3 regions of the Parabacteroides sp. AF17-3 genome follow, and region 2 is predicted to be linked to each of the others. Evidence: riboswitches for the same ligand, from Rfam matches in the RefSeq annotation. Region 2 holds a riboswitch; each other region holds the start of a gene.

Region 1 (6,180 bases), on a different contig from region 2:
GTGCAAGCTTCTAATTGACGAAAAATAATATAGAATATTAAAATTGAAAGATTTATGAAAAAAATATATGCACTCGCACTTGGATGTGCTGCCCTTCTGGCAACGTCTTCCTGTAGTGACGACAAATTCACGGATCAATATCAGGACCCGTCAAAGACACAGACGGTATCATGCCCGGCCTTGATGGTTGGAGTATGGCAAGCCTCTAATACATGGATGAATCCGGTCTATTACAGATATTACGTATCTTCCACCACTTCCGGGTTATTCTCCGGAGTGATCGGTCATACAAACAGTAAAGACCGCTTTGCCGGTGCTGGCCAGGGTTACTTCAACGAACGTTGGAGAAACTTCTACAACACTGTCACCCAGTACAGAGTATTGGAAACCGAATTCAATAACCTTCCGGAAGAAGAAAAAGAAGACTATCGTATCTTCTTCTTGCTGGGACGTACGGTAATGGAAGAACAACTTTATGAAGTTTGTTCCTCCTGGGGTGGAGTACCATTCTCTGAAGCCGGCACATTATGGGCAACAGGAGACGTAGAAGCATCCAAACCGAAATACGACTCGGATATCGATTTGTATAGAATGATCCTGAGCGACCTGGACGAAGTCAACACATACCTCAACGGCCGTTCGCTTACAGCCAATGCCAGTACTTACCTGAATGCAGAAGACTATGTGAACAACGGTGATATCACCTTATGGCGTAAATATGTGAACTCCCTGCGTTTACGTGTAGCTACTCACCTGGCTTCTAACGGCGACCTGGTAAGTGAAGCACGTGCTGCGATCAAAACCATGTTGGAAAATCCCGGTACTTATCCGATGGTAGATCTAAACTCTGATAATATCACAGTGCCACAAACCGACGATGACCAGTTTGATTTTGACCGCGACCTGCAAAACGCAATCGAGAATTCAACTTACAACCGCATGTCCGGCCCAATGCAACGCGCATTGAATGCCAACACCAATAATCCGGACCCACGTTTGGAAGTCTTGTATGACAGTAACTGGAATAACGAATATATCGGCCTCGATCCGTCTGAAACACTCACGGAACAGGAAACGAATATGAGTATCTCTACACATGGTACGGCTAAATATTACGCAGCCCTGGATACATCGACCTTCACCCGTAACCCCGGATTCCCGGGACTCTGGATGACAGCAGCCGAAGTTGCTTTCATGAAGGCGGAGGCCTATGCTAACAACTGGGCTACCGGTAATGCCAAGAGCGAATATATCAACGGTATAAAACTTTCCACTGAATTCTATTTCGATTTGAATTCAACCGGTACCTACCGTGATCCGTTAACTCCTCCCTCAGCAGCCGAAGTTGAAGCATATGCTGAAACACAATGGGACGCCAGCAATCCGCAAAAGAGTATCCTGACACAGCGTTGGATCCATCACGGTGCTATCCAGGAATATGAAGCATGGAATGTTGTCCGCCGTACCGGATATCCGGAAATTTATTTCAAACGCGACCCGCAGTCTGTCGCAACTCCGCTTCCTCTGGACCGCATCCAGTATCCGGCTGACGAAAAAGACTATAACTCAGCCAACCTGAATGCCCATCTGGGAGGTAAGGAAGACAGCTGGTACGCTCCTTTGAACTGGATGAAGAGCAATTGGTACACCACTGTTGAATAACAAATAAACAGAGATATATCCACAGTAAATAATTACAACATAATTGATGGAAAATTGTGGAGTCGAAACCGCCCCGAAGTGATTCGCGGCGGTTTTTTCCATTTGTACAATTCCCTGACTTTTCTTATCTTTGTGCCCCGAATACAAAGGGGTGCTTGCCACGTACCGATACAGTACGTGCCGCAGGCTGAGATTATACCCATATTACCTGATACGGATAATGCCGGCGAAGGAAATTGTAAAACATGGTATACTTCTTCACACAACACACCTCTCCTATTCACTTATCAGGTTTTTAAACATTAAGGTAAAAAGGATGAAAAGTGTATTGATTATCTGTGCCGGATCTCTGGCAACATTCGCAGCAGCGGGAAACCGTCCCGACCCTGTCGATTCTCTCAAAATTTCACGTGACTTATCGCTGGACGAAGTAGTCGTCACCGCCACCAAAGTAGCCAAAGGTACTCCGGTGGCTTACAGCGAAGTATCCAAAGACGAACTCAGCCGCAAAAACGATGGCCAAGGTATCCCCTATCTCATCTCCCAATCCCCTTCCGTCATCATGACTTCGGACGCCGGGACAGGTATCGGCTATTCGGGCTTCCGTATCCGCGGCACAGACGCCAACCGCATCAACATCACGGTCAACGGCGTACCGGTCAACGACTCCGAGTCTCACACCGTTTTCTGGGCCAACATGTCCGATTTCGCATCTTCCGTCGATAACATACAGATACAACGGGGAGCCGGGACATCGACCAACGGAGCCGCCGCCTTCGGTGCCACCGTCGCCATGCAAACGCAAAAGCCGGACCTGAAACCGTATGCCGAATACAGCCTTTCGGCAGGTTCGTTCGGAACCGTCAAAAACTCAGTCAAAACAGGAACCGGGTTACTCCGGGATCATTTCGTTTTCGACGCCCGCTACTCCAACGTCCAAAGCGACGGATACATCGACCGGGCAACAGCCAATATGCACTCTTATTTCGGCTCAGCCACCTATTACGGCGACAACACTCTGGTCCGCTTCCAGACATTCGGCAATATAGAAAAAACGTATCAGGCCTGGAACGGTGTCCCTTCCATTTACCTGGACAGCGACCGGACTTACAACCCTTGCGGAGAATATAAAGAGAACGGCGTTAAAAAATTCTACGACAACCAGACAGACAATTACCGGCAGCAAAACTACCACCTGATGGCAAGTCAGCGACTGAGCGACCTGTGGAATATGAACCTGACACTCCATTACACACATGGAGAGGGATATTACGAAGACTATAAGCCCAATGAAGAATTTACAAAATACAAACTCCCCGAGTCTTATATTAACGGGAAAGGCGACACAATCGTCAGTTCCGACCTCGTCCGCCGTAAATGGCTGGACAACGACTTTTACGGTATCGTTTACAGTGCGAACTATCGTTCCGAACGTCTCCAGATGAGCTTCGGTTCAGCTGTCAATAAATATGTAGGCGACCATTTCGGCCGTGTCATGTGGGTCAAAAATGCAGAAGCACTCCCCTCGCCTGACTACGAATATTACCGTAACAGAGGGAACAAACTGGATTATAACTTTTACGTAAAAGGCAACTACCGGTTCCACCCCTACCTGAACGGATACCTCGACCTGCAATACCGTGGCATCCATTACACGATCAAAGGAAGTGACGACAATACCGGTAAGGAAATCTACGTCAACAAAAACTGGAACTTCTTCAACCCGAAAGCCGGTATCAATTTCCAGAAAGGCGGTCATAATGCTTTCGTCTCTTTCTCCGTCGCCAACCGTGAACCCAATCGAGACAATTTTACGGAAGCCGCAGTCAACGAACGTCCTACTCACGAAACACTCTACGACTACGAAGCCGGTTACAGCTTCGGCAACCAACGTTTCCGCGCCGGAGCCAATCTTTATTTTATGGACTACAACAACCAATTGATCCTGAGCGGCAAAATCAGCGAAATCGGTGAAGCATTGACCAGCAATATCAAAGACAGTTACCGCATGGGAATTGAACTGACCGGAGGCGCAAGTATCACCCACTGGCTGGACTGGAACGGAAACATCACTCTGAGCCGTAACAAAATAAAGAATTTCACTCATTACATAGATGACTTCGATAACGGAGGCCAGGCAAGTTATTATCTGGGAACAACCGACATCGCCTTCTCTCCCGGCATCATCGCCAACAGCATGTTCGATTTCAACCTGAAAGGATTCTCCGCCAGCTTCAACTCACAGTTTGTAGGCCGTCAATACATCGACAATACCTCCACCAAAGACCGTTCCATCGATCCCTATTTCGTGAACAGCCTGCGTGTCGGATACGTTTTCAAACCGAAGTTTGTCAAGGAGATCGGCGTCGACATCACCATCAACAACCTCTTCAACGAGAAATATGAAACAAACGCCTGGGTATATACCTACATTAGCAAAGGTGTCGTCAACAAAGACGACGGTTATTTCACCCAGGCCGGCACAAACGCCATGGCCAGAGTAACAATCAGGTTCTAGAGAAATATAAATTATGGAACAACTATTAGAATATTTCGGTGTCATTACAGGTTTTCTCTACCTGTTATTAGAGATCAGGCAGCATAAAGCAATGTGGGTAGTAGGCTTCCTCACCTCCCTGGTCTACGTATTTGTCTTTTTCTTCTCAAAGATATATGCCGATATGGGGCTGAATATCTACTATGTTGCCATCAGCATTTACGGTTTCAAAAAATGGACCTGTACGAAAAAAAGCGTCACTGAAGAGAAAGTCTCCGATGACCTGATTTTCTACCGTCATATCACCTGGCCGTTATTAGCAGGGATAGCTTCCGCTATCCTCGCTATATACGCCCTATTATATTACGTACTCCATAACTTCACAGACTCCCCCATCCCGATGGGCGACGCCTTCACCACCTCCGTCGGCATCGTAGCCACCTGGATGCTGGCCCGCCGTATCATCGAACACTGGATCTTCTGGGTAATCGTCAATTTCGTATCCGTTTATCTTTATTACCTCCGTGGCCTCTATCCAACCATGTTTTTGTACATTTGCTACGCAATATTGGCCATCGTCGGATATTTCACCTGGAAAAAGAAAGGAATAAATAAAGAACGGATATGAAATGTTGAAAATAAACTCTACATTTGTGAGGTATTACAAACTTATTAAAAACAAAACCTTATGAATGTAATTCTTAAATCTGACATTGAATACAAGCAATGGCTCACCGATCTTAAATTCCGTATACGAAACAGCCAAATCAAAGCAGCATTGAAAGTTAATACAGAATTAATCAACCTATATTGGGAGCTTGGAAAGGAAATTGTTTCCAAACAGGAACAATCACAGTGGGGGGATGGCTTGATAAAACAATTAAGTTCAGATCTACAGCAGGAATTTCCTGAGATGAAAGGTTTTTCCACAACCAATATCAAATACATCAAAAGATGGTATTCATTTTATAACCAAGACATTACAATTGGTCAACAAGTTGTTGACCAATTACGGGAAACAGTTTCACAAATTCCCTGGGGACATAATTTACGTATTATCATTCAATGCAAATCCATTGAAGAAGCATTTTTTTATATACACAAAACAATTGAAAACGGTTGGAGCCGCAGTATTTTAGAATTACACATCAAACAACAAGACTACCAACGAACAAGGCATTCCGTATCAAATTTTTCCCGTTTGTTACCAACAGTCCAGAGTGACCTGGCCCAGGAATTACTAAAAGATCCTTACAATTTCGATTTTCTTACACTTACAGATAGCTATAAAGAACGTGAACTGGAAAATGCCTTAACCGACAATATCACGAAATTTTTAATTGAGTTAGGAGCTGGTTTTGCCTACGTAGGCCGCCAGATACCTTTAAAAGTAGGTAATAAAGAATTTTATCTGGATTTACTCTTTTATCATCTAAAACTACGATGTTATATTGTTATCGAGTTGAAAGCAACCGATTTCATACCAGAATATACCGGCAAATTAAGTTTTTACCTGACTGCAGTAAATGATTTATTGAAACACCCTGCAGATAATCCGTCAATAGGTCTGTTGATATGTAAAAATAAAGATAGCTTTATTGCCGAATATTCATTGAAAGGAATTAGTCAGCCCATCGGCGTCTCGGAATACGAACTAACTCGCCTATGTCCGGAAGACTTCAAGGGAAGCCTGCCTTCAATAGAAGAAATTGAAGCTGAATTAAAAGAATAAAGTTTAAAGAAAGGAATAAATACAAATGGAAACATTATATGATTGTGTAGTAGTTGCTAACGGCAGTTTTCCGCAAACAGCGGGGCCGTTGGAATTATTAAAAGCAACACCCGTCATCATTGCCTGCGACGGGGCCGTGCAGAACCTTCATGAAAGGGGGTTGGTCCCGTCGGCCATTGTCGGTGACCTGGACAGTATTCCATCGGAAATGCTCCGGCTATATGCCGACCGTATCCATACCGTGGAAGACCAGGAGATAAACGATCTGACCAAGGCTGTACGTTTCGCC
Region 2 (6,180 bases):
GGGCTAAATGCGGTTTTGTTGCCTGGATGGGAACCGGAACAATCGGTGACACTCCGTTCGACTGGGATAAATGGAAGCTGAATTTCGGTGCCGGATTACGTGTGCAAATGCAACCGGGCAAGAACTTCAGACTCGACATCGGTAAAGAGCCGGGGCTGGATGGAGTTCAGGTTTATATGAACATGACAGAGGCTTTTTAACCGAATCTTCATTTTAGTCTTAGTAGGCTATTTGTCAATCGATTACAGTTTCCTCGTAATTCCCTCGTTTGGAAACTGTAGTTCCCTTACAAGGAAACCAGCGTTTCCTGCTTAGGAAATTCTGAGGGAACTGCATAAAAAAACATCCGCCGTCATTAGTTAGAGTAAATGACGACGGATGTTTTTTATTTCGGTTCGCAAGTGTGTTCGTTAAAACGATAGCTTCATCGAGAAGCGTACACCTTTTGTCTGAATACCCGGATTATCGCGGTAGGTCAAACGCCAGACATAATCGAGACGAAGGAACTTAAAGATATTCTCAATACCTACTCCGGCTTCCATATAAGGCGTATTACCCAATGTATAAGAACCTTCCGGGAACAGATACAAATCTTTGCCACCATAGTAAGGATTATTCTTATCGGTCAGATGACCATACATTCCACGGAATGAAAGAACCTCTCTCCATTTCAGTTTCTTTATCAGGGGAAGACGGTTCAAAAGAAGTCCGTTCATAAAATAAGTAACGTCCCAGGATGCATACTCGTCGCTGATGAACTCCATCGCATTCATATTGGTGTATGATTCAGGCTGGATTGTATAGGATAAGTTCGCGTTCGGCAATATCAATAACGGATAAGGAACTTTGTCCCACACCTTACCTACTTTACCGATAATATCAAGATATCCGAAGGCCGAGAACCAGAAACGTTTCTGAATACCCAGGTCTGTACGGTTATAGGTATAGTCAGCACCTAACACCCCTTTTCTGGCAGTAATATGGTTCAATGTAATTACCGGAGCATCGAAAGTAATAGGATAACGATAGTTACGGGTCTGATAGAATTTCTCGTTCGGGGCATAACGGAATTTGAATTCCAGCTCCGTCATCGAGTAAGACTTTATAGGAGTAATGCGGCCATCTTCCTCTATCCGGTCGAAAACGGCATAGTCTGTCGAATATTCCTTTTTATTACGTAAAACCGCACCGTAAGCGATACCATTATAATGTTCGCGGTAATAAGTCAGTTCGGCATTTCTCAGATAAGTTGCACGGGTATCTCTCTGACGTTTCCAGGCCAGGAAGATATTATCTTTGTTGGTGTACATATATTGCTGTCCCAACTGGTTGATATCGTAAAGATATTCCAGACGGATAGAATTAACCGGAAATTCTTTACGGTATTCCTTCTTGTCATTGAATGAATACTCTATCAAGGCATCATACTTGATTTTCCGGTCTGTTGTACCATAAGCGGCATATCCTTCCAGGAATAATCTTTTACTGAAAGCAGTAGTAGTAGTTCCTCCGACACGGAAACGGGCTCCTTCGATCGCGTTACCACTGATAAAGGTATTGGCCGGTCCGAATTCGAATTTATTTTTAGCGGGGTCAGTGCTGGTTCCTATGTAACCGGAAGTCAGGATTGTAACAATTTTTTCTGTTACATAGAAAATAGGAACCGAACGTAACTTTTCCATCAATTTTTCAACCGTATTCTGTTTTCGTTTACCGGCTTCTTCCGGACGGTTCAAATCCCAGAAATCTTCTGTCTGCTTATAGGCGTTCTGCAATGTGATAATCGGAGCGCTCTCCTTAAATATCTCATCGCTTTCGGGCGGAAGGAAAGAATGGTTGCTGTATATGTTCAACCTTCGGGCATACATTCCCTTCGATTTTTCCGTCAGCTTGAAATCGACATTTATATCATCTTTGGTAATAATACGTGTACCATCTTCCGTCTTTTCGAATGTCTGCTCAATAGTCATTCCGCTGACGAAGTTCAGGTTGATGTTTTTAGGAACATTCAGGATTGCTTTCTTAACGAAATAAGTCGAATCGAGCGTAACGAAAAGATGTCCGGTAAATCCGAAACCTTCAGAAACGAAAGGAACGAATCCCAGGTCTACACATTTCTGTCCGTTCACATCCAGGGTGTCAAGTAAATAATACTTATAAAAGTTCGGCCCCATGCTAGACAACGGGCTTACAAAACGTTGCAGGAAAAGAGGAATATCATTCTTGAAGATATCCACCTCACGGAACACCTCTCCCAGAAACTGCTGCATACCATCCCGTGAAAATATTTCATCTACACCGGCCGCCTTTGCTCCCAGCACGACTCTTTTTTCTACTTTAGGATCTTTCCGATAGAAAATGCCTTCCACCTTTTCTTTCTCCGACACTGGCAAAATGGTCTTTCCGACATCCAGCGTATCGATATAATCGATCAGAAAATCGAATTTCCCGCCCTTACCATTCTCTTTTTTAGGTTTCGGCTGATAATCGTTCATCGCGAAAACCATCTTTTCATATTGGCTGTAACTGAAATAATCATGATTACGGGGATCATTACTTTCGCGAGATTCGATAACCTTCTTGACAAAAGCCACGGCTGGATTTTCTTTCTTGCTATACTTCTCTTTCTTCGGCTTTACAATGACTTCACCCAAATCAATACTGGAAGGGGCCAAAGGTATTTTAAAATAATTCTTTTTACCTATAGCCACTTTCAGTTCTTTTTCGGTATATCCCAGATATGAAACGGACAGAGTCCGTGCATTGGACGAGGTAGTCAACGTAAACTTACCGTCATCATCAGTCGTTGTCCCGATAGTTGTACCTTTCAGTATAACTGAAACATATGGTAACGTTTCTCCTGTAATAGAGTCCGTTACTATTCCACTTATTATAGTGTTCTGGGCTTTTGATGCAAATGCAACCAAAACAAGTGCCAGAATAAAAACAATCTTTTTCCCCATTATTTTATTAACTCCCTCGTTAAACTCCGCAAAATTATAACAGATTCTTTTTTATGAATGTTCCAAATTGAACCGATTATATTCCAATTGACAACAAATCTCACTTAAAAGACCCAAAATAGATGTTTTAAAATGAATTTATACTACTAATAACAAAATTCCTTCTTTCCGTAACGGGAAGTTTCGGGACTTCAATCAATGTATATCCTGCATCTTTGTAGACATCTTTCATTACATAATATGTATCTATCGCTTCATTAAATGATTGTTTACGTTCTTTATCCGTATGATATATATTTTCCCAGGGAGGAAGTATGAATACCTGCCTGTTATACCTGTATTTATCGACTGCCAATTCTATTTCTTTCCGGTCGGTTAACCCAATCAACCTTGCATATGCCAGTGTATCAGGGATTCCTCTGTCAAAAAATAATATGCCTTCATTTTCTTTATGAGCCAGATATGATTCAACAGAACGTTCCAGCATCATACTGGTATATAAAACGGTATCTTTCCAGGGCAATGCGTCTCCACCCTGTTGCTGTTGTTCTTTGATAATATCCCGTGCTACTTCTTTTACTGTTTGATATCCAACTATTTTAAGTTCTTCAATTAATGATGTTTTACCCGTTCCTGGTCCACCGGTAATAACATACAAGCCTGTTTTTATCAACATGATTTGTCTTTTTATGACTATTATGCCAAAAGGAAATACAACCCGGAAGAAAAGCTGTTATAACCGGAATTGTAGATGCAAATATACTGGATTATTTTTTTAAACCTATCAATTCACTCTTAAATTTAACATTTCACTTTTGTTTTCTCTTATCAATCTTTCTACCTTTGTACACGAAAAGGGGTGCCATACTGTAAACGGGCTGAGATTATACCCTGTGAACCTGATGCGGGTAATGCCGCCGTAGGAAAGACAGACAAGGCTTTTCCCTCCTTTCGTGTGTAAATATGAAAACAGATACATTATATCGTTATCCGACTGCGTTAACCATTGCTGGTTCCGACAGCGGCGGAGGAGCCGGGATACAGGCAGATATTAAAACATTCTCTGCATTGGGAGTTTACGGAGCTTCCGTAATCACCTCCATTACGGCCCAAAACACACAAGGTGTCAGAGGCATACAAGCCATCTCTCCGGAAGTCTTGAAAGGCCAGTTGGATGCGGTTTTTGAAGATATTACCATCGATGCTGTCAAAATAGGAATGCTGCATAATAAAACGGCGGCAGAAATCGTCGTAAATGCAATCGATACTTATTCACCGTCGCGTATTATCCTGGACCCGGTGATGATTTCGACCAGCGGTAATAAATTATTGCAGGATGATGCCATAGACATCATTGTCCGGGAACTGTTCAAACGGACATCGCTGGTCACTCCCAACATCGACGAAGCTGAATTCCTGTCCGGAATGAAGATAACTTCCGAAAAAGAGATGTGCCTGGCGGCAGAGAAGTTGCTGTCTTTAGGTTGCCGTGCCGTATTAATGAAGGGAGGGCATTTAAAAGGAAAAGAGATGACTGATATATTATATGTATCGGAGGCATCCCCTCTCCGGCTTTCGGCGGAAACTGTAATTACGACCAACGGCCACGGCACCGGTTGTACGTTGTCTTCTGCTATTGCCGCTTACCAGGCTTTGGGTAAGAGCCTGCCGGATGCCGTCAGACTGGCTAAAGAGTATATAACAAAAGCGATTACTGAAGGGAAAGATGTACGGACAGGACACGGGCATGGTCCCCTGAACCATTTCTTCGCTCCGGTTCCTTTAGTAAAAACAGAGATAAAAGGATAGTATGAAGCTGTTCGTAATCACAACTCCTTTCTTTTTTGAAGGGGAAAGCCGGATAATAACCCATTTGTTCAGGGAAGGAATGCAGCGTTTACATCTGCGCAAACCCCAAAGCGACATCGACAGGTTTCGTCTCTTACTGGATGCTATCCCTGCCGAATATCATTCACGGATTGTGTTGCACGAGCATTTCGAACTCACAACCGGATACCGGTTGGCCGGAATCCATTTGAACAGCCGGAATAATACCCTGCCGGAAGGTTTTGCCGGAAGCATAAGCCGTTCATGCCATTCCTTGCAGGAAGTGCAGGATAACAAACAGTTGGATTATGTATTTCTGAGCCCCATCTTTCAAAGTATATCCAAAGAGGGATACGGAAACGGCTTTCCGATGGAGAGATTACGGGAGGCGGCTGCTTCGGGCATAATCAACGAAAAGGTAATTGCCCTGGGTGGAATAGAAGAAAAGAACATTCCGCTGATTGCCTCCTTACATTTCGGTGGAGCTGCCATTCTGGGAGCTTTGTGGGGCAAGGCCCCTTCTGTAATAAACGAGACATCTATAATAAAACGATACAAACAACTGGATATATGGCAATAGAATATCATTTGCGCAAGCACGAAGATAAAGGACAATTTATTCCACAGGGCAGTGGTGAACGCCTGATGTTTATAACCCACGGTACTTCTAAATACACGGAACGGGAAGAAGTCAAAATGGTTCTTGACGGCGGTTGTTCATGGGTACAGCTACGGATGAAAGGAAACATGAATATTTTTACAGCCAGGGAAATCGGGCAACTAATCAATGAGCATACAAACAAATGCATCTATTGTATAAACGATAATGCACGGATTGCTTTGAGATGCGGGGCGAACGCTGTTCACCTGGGGAAAGAAGATATATCAGTATCCGCCGCATGGGAAATGGCAAAAGAGCAGTTATTTCCGGACGAAACCTTCTATATCGGCGCCACCGCCAATACCTTTGAAGATATCGAGCGTGCTGTCGGACAAGGAGCTTCCTATATCGGCCTTGGACCATTCCGTTATACAGAAACGAAAAAGAAACTCAGTCCCGTTCTCGGTCTGGAAGGATACAGAAAAATAGTGCAGCAATGTAAGGAGGCTGGCTATAAAATTCCGATATTTGCAATCGGAGGAATCTGCCTGGAAGATGTTACCCCGTTAATGGAGACCGGAATTACCGGAATAGCCGTATCGGGAGCGATTATCCATGCAGAAGACCCCGTAGAAGAGACCCATCGTTTTATTAATGAGATAAATAAATATTAAACATACTGTAATGGCAAGCAAGAAAAACATGCGTATTACCTATCCCGCATCGGAAAAGATATATATCCCGGGCGAAATCAACAAGATAAAAGTGGGTATGCGTAAAATCAAACTT
Region 3 (6,180 bases), on a different contig from region 2:
AGAGACTCAATATAAAAGGCTCGACTGCGTTCAAAAGGTTGTCCGCAAAAAGCCGGTTCGGGAGGGTTAATATAATCAAATAAAACTTGCAAAGGGAAAAGCAGATGGCTAGCATCCACATCCGTCGCATGTGACAGCAGAGAGGTGAAAAGAGCAACATTATGCCCGTTACAACCGCAATCGTGAGAAGAAGCACTCTTGTGACTGTGTTCAGTCAGCGGTTTAAAACAAGGCAGACCGTTACTATGATGATGATGCGGTATAATGACCGAAAGCAGCATGATGATGCCGGCTATCAACATTACGTAACGGATTATGTTTTTCTTTGCTTTCATATTTATTCTGCAAAAATAGAAAGTTTATTTTGCAACACAATGGCAAATATCAGATATATAGCAAAAAAAAATTCCGGCCGAGAGTCACCTCCCAGCCGGACAGTTGTTCATGGTATTAGCATTAGTGGTCTACTCATTCTGATTATACAAGCAAATGTTTGGTTAGGTCAATAATTTATAAACAAAAAATCTAAGACTAAAATAAAATAAAGTTCATCCATTCTAATGCTATTTCAATTAACATCACTTAGTATTAATAATAAACTGCAATAACTATCCGTTCAAACCATCATTGCCGTCTCTCTTTTGAGATATGCGAATTTACTAAGCAAATACGGGAGTTTTATTTCGCATATAAGGTATTTTCAGTCATATCTATTTCTCATTCGTCTATTTACCCCCTCCGCATTTTCGAAAATACGCAACCCGTGAGTGTGCTTATTACATTTGTTGCGTTTTTCGAAACAATACGCTTTGTTTATTGTTTAATAATTGAACATATATATTATTTAAAAGGGAGAATTGGAAATGAATACAGATGTATTAAATACAAATCTGATCGAGGTAATGAAAGAGAAGATACCGGATGGGGTTAATTTAGCGAATACCCTGATGGATATTCTCTACATAGGAAAAGAGGCCGTATACAGAAGATTACGCGGCGAGGTTCCCTTCACCCTCAATGAGGCTTCCATCATTTCAAAGAAACTGGGAGTTTCACTTGACCAGATCGTGGGTATAAGCTATACTAATAACGCAATGTTCGACCTGAATCTTTTACATTATTCAGATCCTATCAAAACGTATTACAAAATCCTTGACCACTATCTTGAATTGTTTGAGTCTCTGCGCGACGATCCGACTTCGGAGTTAAGTACAGCCTCAAATATGATACCACAGACTTATTATCTGAAATACGATAGCTTGTCTAAGTTTCGGTTATTTAAATGGATGTACCAGAATGAAAAAGTAAATTGTGTAAAATATTTTTCAGAATTAAATTTATCCGAAGAACTCAAACATGCCCAAAAGGCATTCGTAGAAGCCAGTACATATATACAAACAACAAACTATATATGGGACAGCATGATGTTTAACTACCTGGTGAACGATATTAAATATTTCGCCAGCATTCATTTAATCACGGAAGAGGAAGTAACCAAACTACAGGAAGAACTCCTCCGGCTATTGGACGACCTGGAGACAATCGCTTCCAGAGGTAAATTTGACTCAGGCAAGGATATACATATATATATATCCAACATAAACTTCGAAGCCACATACAGTTTTGTGGAAACATCCAGTTTGCAATTAAGCCTGATCCGGATCTTTTCGATCAACTCGATCACATCGAGAGACAAAGAGATGTGTAAGAACCTGAAAGAATGGATTCAATCCTTACGTAAGTTTTCTACTATGATCTCCGAAAGCGGAGAAATGCAGCGTATACAGTTTTTCAAAAAACAACGGGAACTTGTAGAGAAGATGTAATAGGAAGCATGAGTTTTTATGTTACTATATGAAGAAAGGACGGAAATCTGTAAAAAGATAACCGTCCTTTCTTTTCATGTATATCAGATAATCTTATTTATCCAGTTTTGCACAGATCAGTTCTGCCGCTTTCTTACCGCTCATCAGCATACCACCGAAAATCGGTCCCATACGGAAGCTACCGCTTACACCGTTGGCTGCCATACCTGAAACAAACAGTCCCGGATAGATTTCTTTTGTATTTTCTACCGTTGTCTGTTCACCCAACTCAACGTTTAATGAACGTTCGCCGATTACACCGCCGGTCGGGGTATTCAGTTTGATATCGTTTTTGCGGGCAACAGTACGTGCCACTTCGCAGTCGTGTCCTGTTCCTTCCAATACGGCTTTTGCCATAATAGTCAGCGGGTCTACATGCATACCTTCGCGGATTACCGGAGCCCAGTTAACTACCACACCGGCTACTGCATCGTTGTGGAATACCACATCTTCCACAGAATAGCAGTTAAAAATAGTAGCACCGGCTTTTGTTGCCTGATAGATCAATGCAGAAGTAGTATGAACCGAATCCATAATATAAGTACCATTGCCGGCATCATGATAAGAAACGCCCAGTTCCTTCACGATCGGCATGGCTTCTTCCTGTACGACAATATCATTAAACATCATGGCACCGCCCCACATGCCTCCTCCCGGAGCCAGTTTACGGTCGAAAAGAGCCACTTTCTTTCCGGCTTTAGCCAGATAATAAGCTGCTACGATACCGGAAGGGCCACCACCAACAATAGCCACATCAATTGATAAGTTGCTCTTCAGTTTTGCAAAATAAGAGTCAATAATCCCCGTTGAAACGATCTGTTCCATTACAATAATAATTAGAGTTTAAACATCGGAGAGCACATAGAGGTTAAAGCTCTCCTTTATTTAGCAATTCTACCGATTCTCCCTTCACGGCATTACCCGGGCAGGTTCTATGGGTATAATCTCAGCCTGTGTATTAAGGCACCCCTATGATAAGTCGACGACAAAGATAGTAAATTATCCGAAATGTGGCGGACGCTTATTCATTTTCCGTTCAACAAATGCTTTCATGAACTCGACAGTCTCGTCTACACCCAATACGGATACGTCGATAGAAAAATTATAGGAAGAGGCTACACCCCATTCTTTATTCGTATAATAATTATAGTAGGCTGCACGCGATTTATCGGTCTTCCCCATCAGTTCCTTTGCTTGTTCGACAGTGATATTCTGGCTTTCGAGGATGCGCTGGATACGGTTTTCCATATTATTATGGATAAAAAAACTAAGACAATCCGGATCATCGCGCAGGATATAATCGGCACAACGTCCCACCAGCACGCACGACTGCTCCGATGCCAACTTGCGGATTGCGTCACTCTGGAATTTAAACAGTCCGTCGTTGGAAAGAATGTCATTATAAGGAGTGAACATTCCCATATAAGAATATCCCATAGTAAAAGCATACGCCAGTCCGCTCGAAGCACGTTCGTCCGCCTTTTCAAAAAACTCTTCGCTCAATCCGCTTTCCTTGGCGGCCACCGCCATCAACTCCTTATCATAATAACCGATGCCCAATGCCTGAGCCAGTTTTTTCCCTATTTCACGACCACCACTGCCAAACTGCCGACCGATGGTCAATATGATTTTGTTATCCATATACTAACCGATTTTATTATCCTGCGATAAATATACAATATTTTTTTTAGTTAGGTGATTCATGTTTAAACTTCTTGAATTGATTCACCAGTACGATTGCCGTAACGACTGTTGCGATCGTATCGGCAACCGGCATACTGATCCAGACTCCCAGCGTACCGAAGAAGCGGGGAAGGACAATCAGACAAGGAATCAGAAACAACATTTGCCGGGTAAGTGACAGGAATATAGCCTTCTTCGACATACCGATCGAAAGGAAGAAGTTCGTTGCCACCATCTGAAAGCCGACTATCGGGAAAACGGCAAATACGATATGAAGACCGAACACGGCCGCTTCCACCAGTTCGTCATCCGTTGTAAACATATTCACAATCAGGGTCGGGAATAACTGGCAGAGCAGAAAACCGGTCGTTGCCACTCCGATTGCCCACTTCATCGTCAACTTGGTTACTTCCGTTACACGGGGATATAAGCGGGCACCGAAATTATATCCGGCAATAGGTTGCATTCCCTGGTTGAAGCCCATAATAATCATTACAAACAAGAAAATAATGCGGTTTACGATACCATAAGCACCAATCGCCATGTCTCCCCCATGTTCTTTCAGACCGCGGTTGATCAGGATAACAATCAGACAGGAACAAAGATTCATCAAAAAAGGCGACATCCCGATATACAGAATACCCTTCACCACCTCTTTCCTCAGTTTATAAATCCCTTTCTTAAAATGGAGCAACTGTTTCGGACTTGAAAAATGAATCATCTGTCCCGTCAAGGAGATTACCTGCGAAATGACTGTCGCCCATGCAGAACCCTTGATTCCCCACTCAAAACCAAAGATAAAAATCGGATTCAAGATACAGTTTATCACCACAGAAGCCAGGGTGGCATACATAGCCTGTTTGGGAAAGCCCGACGAGCGCAACACCGCATTCAATCCCAGATACATATGGGTTATCACATTCCCATATAAAATAATCTGCATGTAATCGCGGGCATACCCTATCGTATTTTCACTGGCCCCGAAGAAATAAAGAATAGGGTCGAGCAAGAGCAAAAAGACAATGGTAAAAGCCACCCCGAGCAGTACATTCAGGACAAGCACATTCCCCAATACCTGGTTGGCCCCTTCATAATCCTTCTGTCCCAGCTTTACCGAAACTAATGTAGAAGCACCGACACCAACCAGCGAACCGAAAGCTGCCGCCAGATTCATCAACGGAAATGTCAGAGCCAGACCCGAAATAGCCAACGGTCCTACCCCATGTCCTATAAAAATACTATCAGCCATGTTATAAAGCGAAGAAGCGGTCATGGCTATAATTGCCGGAATAGCATACTGCGTAAGCAGTTTTCCGATACGTTCGGTACCCAGTACCAAAGGAGAGTTTTGTTTTGTCATAAAAATCAATTGATGCGCAAAGGTACGGATATTTACGATTAATTTTTACCTTTGTTTTCCTATAATAATTTAAATATGGCAGAGAATTTAATCATAACGGAAGGAGACAAAGAACAACAATACCAAACGTTGTTCCCCCAGATAGAAGCGTTGCTGGCCGGTGAAACAGATATGACAGCCAATATGGCGAATGTTGCCGCAGCATTGAAACAGACATTCGATTTCTTTTGGGTAGGTTTTTACGTGGTAAAAGAAGATATGTTGGTGCTCGCCCCTTTTCAGGGACCGATTGCCTGTACCCGCATCCGGCACGGCAAAGGTGTTTGCGGTACGGCATGGAAAGAAGCAAAGACCCTGATTGTTCCGGATGTAGAGCAGTTTCCCGGGCATATAGCCTGTAATGCAGCTTCCAGGTCAGAGATTGTGGTTCCGGTGATCCGCGAGGGGAAAGTCATAGCGGTTCTCGATATAGACAGCGATAAGCCGGATAGTTTCGATGAAGTCGATGCAAACTATCTGGAAAGGATATGCGGGTTGCTTTGATATAAAAAATAAGAGGTGGTTAAAACCACCTCTTACAAACGAGTTTAAAAGATGATCTCTATTTTACCAAAACAAGGGTTAGCTTCGAGTGTCTTACAATAGTTTCCCCAAGCAATTTCCGGGTAATCCCAACGGTTATTGACATACAGGATCAGTTGTCCGTCGGCTCGCTTATTGGAGCGGCAGGCAACGGAGGCATCCGGTGAAATAACCGACAGGCCGGTGGACGGATTACCGGCGTTCAACGTATAATAATAGATGTTCTCCTTCATACCCTTTGCCATTTGGGTAAGCGGACGATCGCAATTCGCTCCGGCATCGGCCCAGTAATAATAATTATGCGTATCCATTTGCCAAGGTTGCTGCGGACGTTCGCCGTATGCCACCTGATTCGGGTTATAGAGAGAAGTTTCCCCCTCATTGCCGGCAAACTCTCCGGTCGGATAATAACTCCAATGTCCGCGACGTTTCCATTTGAGTTGCTCCATCGTTTCGGGAAGATAGAACGAAAGTCCCGTTTCACGCAGGAAACCATTAGGCTGCCCGTTTGTCAGGTAATTGATTTCCATACGACCTTCCGGGGAAATCAACAGGCGGATATCGGTATCGACATCGTTATAACGGCCCTTCAATATGACCTGTACATTTTTACCCTGCTTCATATACGTAATACTCTGTTTTCTCCAATCCGCATCAGCCGTCAGGAACTTGGTGGCGCTTTTACGGACT

The links. Region 2 has a riboswitch for thiamine pyrophosphate ahead of thiD (bifunctional hydroxymethylpyrimidine kinase/phosphomethylpyrimidine kinase). Riboswitches for the same ligand answer to the same signal wherever they lie in the genome.
Region 1: linked by a shared signal. The riboswitch ahead of DWW91_RS14240 (TonB-dependent receptor) and the one ahead of thiD (bifunctional hydroxymethylpyrimidine kinase/phosphomethylpyrimidine kinase) in region 2 are both predicted to bind thiamine pyrophosphate.
Region 3: linked by a shared signal. The riboswitch ahead of DWW91_RS12950 (sulfide-dependent adenosine diphosphate thiazole synthase) and the one ahead of thiD (bifunctional hydroxymethylpyrimidine kinase/phosphomethylpyrimidine kinase) in region 2 are both predicted to bind thiamine pyrophosphate.

What each region holds. Positions count from the first base shown of each region.
Region 1 is NZ_QTMM01000010.1:26,951-33,130, reverse strand. Features, by position in the region: gene DWW91_RS14250 (SusC/RagA family TonB-linked outer membrane protein) at 1-14, shown strand, start outside; gene DWW91_RS14245 (SusD/RagB family nutrient-binding outer membrane lipoprotein) at 55-1,662, shown strand; TPP riboswitch at 1,800-1,915, shown strand; gene DWW91_RS14240 (TonB-dependent receptor) at 1,979-4,180, shown strand; gene pnuC (nicotinamide riboside transporter PnuC) at 4,194-4,787, shown strand; gene DWW91_RS14230 (YhcG family protein) at 4,848-5,891, shown strand; gene DWW91_RS14225 (thiamine diphosphokinase) at 5,917-6,180, shown strand, end outside.
Region 2 is NZ_QTMM01000005.1:284,387-290,566, reverse strand. Features, by position in the region: gene DWW91_RS08865 (BamA/TamA family outer membrane protein) at 1-200, shown strand, start outside; gene DWW91_RS08860 (DUF5686 family protein) at 411-2,963, opposite strand; gene DWW91_RS08855 (AAA family ATPase) at 3,091-3,639, opposite strand; TPP riboswitch at 3,809-3,906, shown strand; gene thiD (bifunctional hydroxymethylpyrimidine kinase/phosphomethylpyrimidine kinase) at 3,927-4,772, shown strand; gene DWW91_RS08845 (thiamine phosphate synthase) at 4,774-5,370, shown strand; gene DWW91_RS08840 (thiamine phosphate synthase) at 5,361-6,065, shown strand; gene thiC (phosphomethylpyrimidine synthase ThiC) at 6,076-6,180, shown strand, end outside.
Region 3 is NZ_QTMM01000008.1:248,268-254,447, reverse strand. Features, by position in the region: gene DWW91_RS12960 (DUF6769 family protein) at 1-335, opposite strand, end outside; gene DWW91_RS12955 (hypothetical protein) at 864-1,826, shown strand; gene DWW91_RS12950 (sulfide-dependent adenosine diphosphate thiazole synthase) at 1,920-2,690, opposite strand; TPP riboswitch at 2,751-2,846, opposite strand; gene DWW91_RS12945 (AAA family ATPase) at 2,865-3,506, opposite strand; gene DWW91_RS12940 (MATE family efflux transporter) at 3,553-4,908, opposite strand; gene DWW91_RS12935 (GAF domain-containing protein) at 4,984-5,451, shown strand; gene DWW91_RS12930 (glycoside hydrolase family 2 TIM barrel-domain containing protein) at 5,496-6,180, opposite strand, start outside.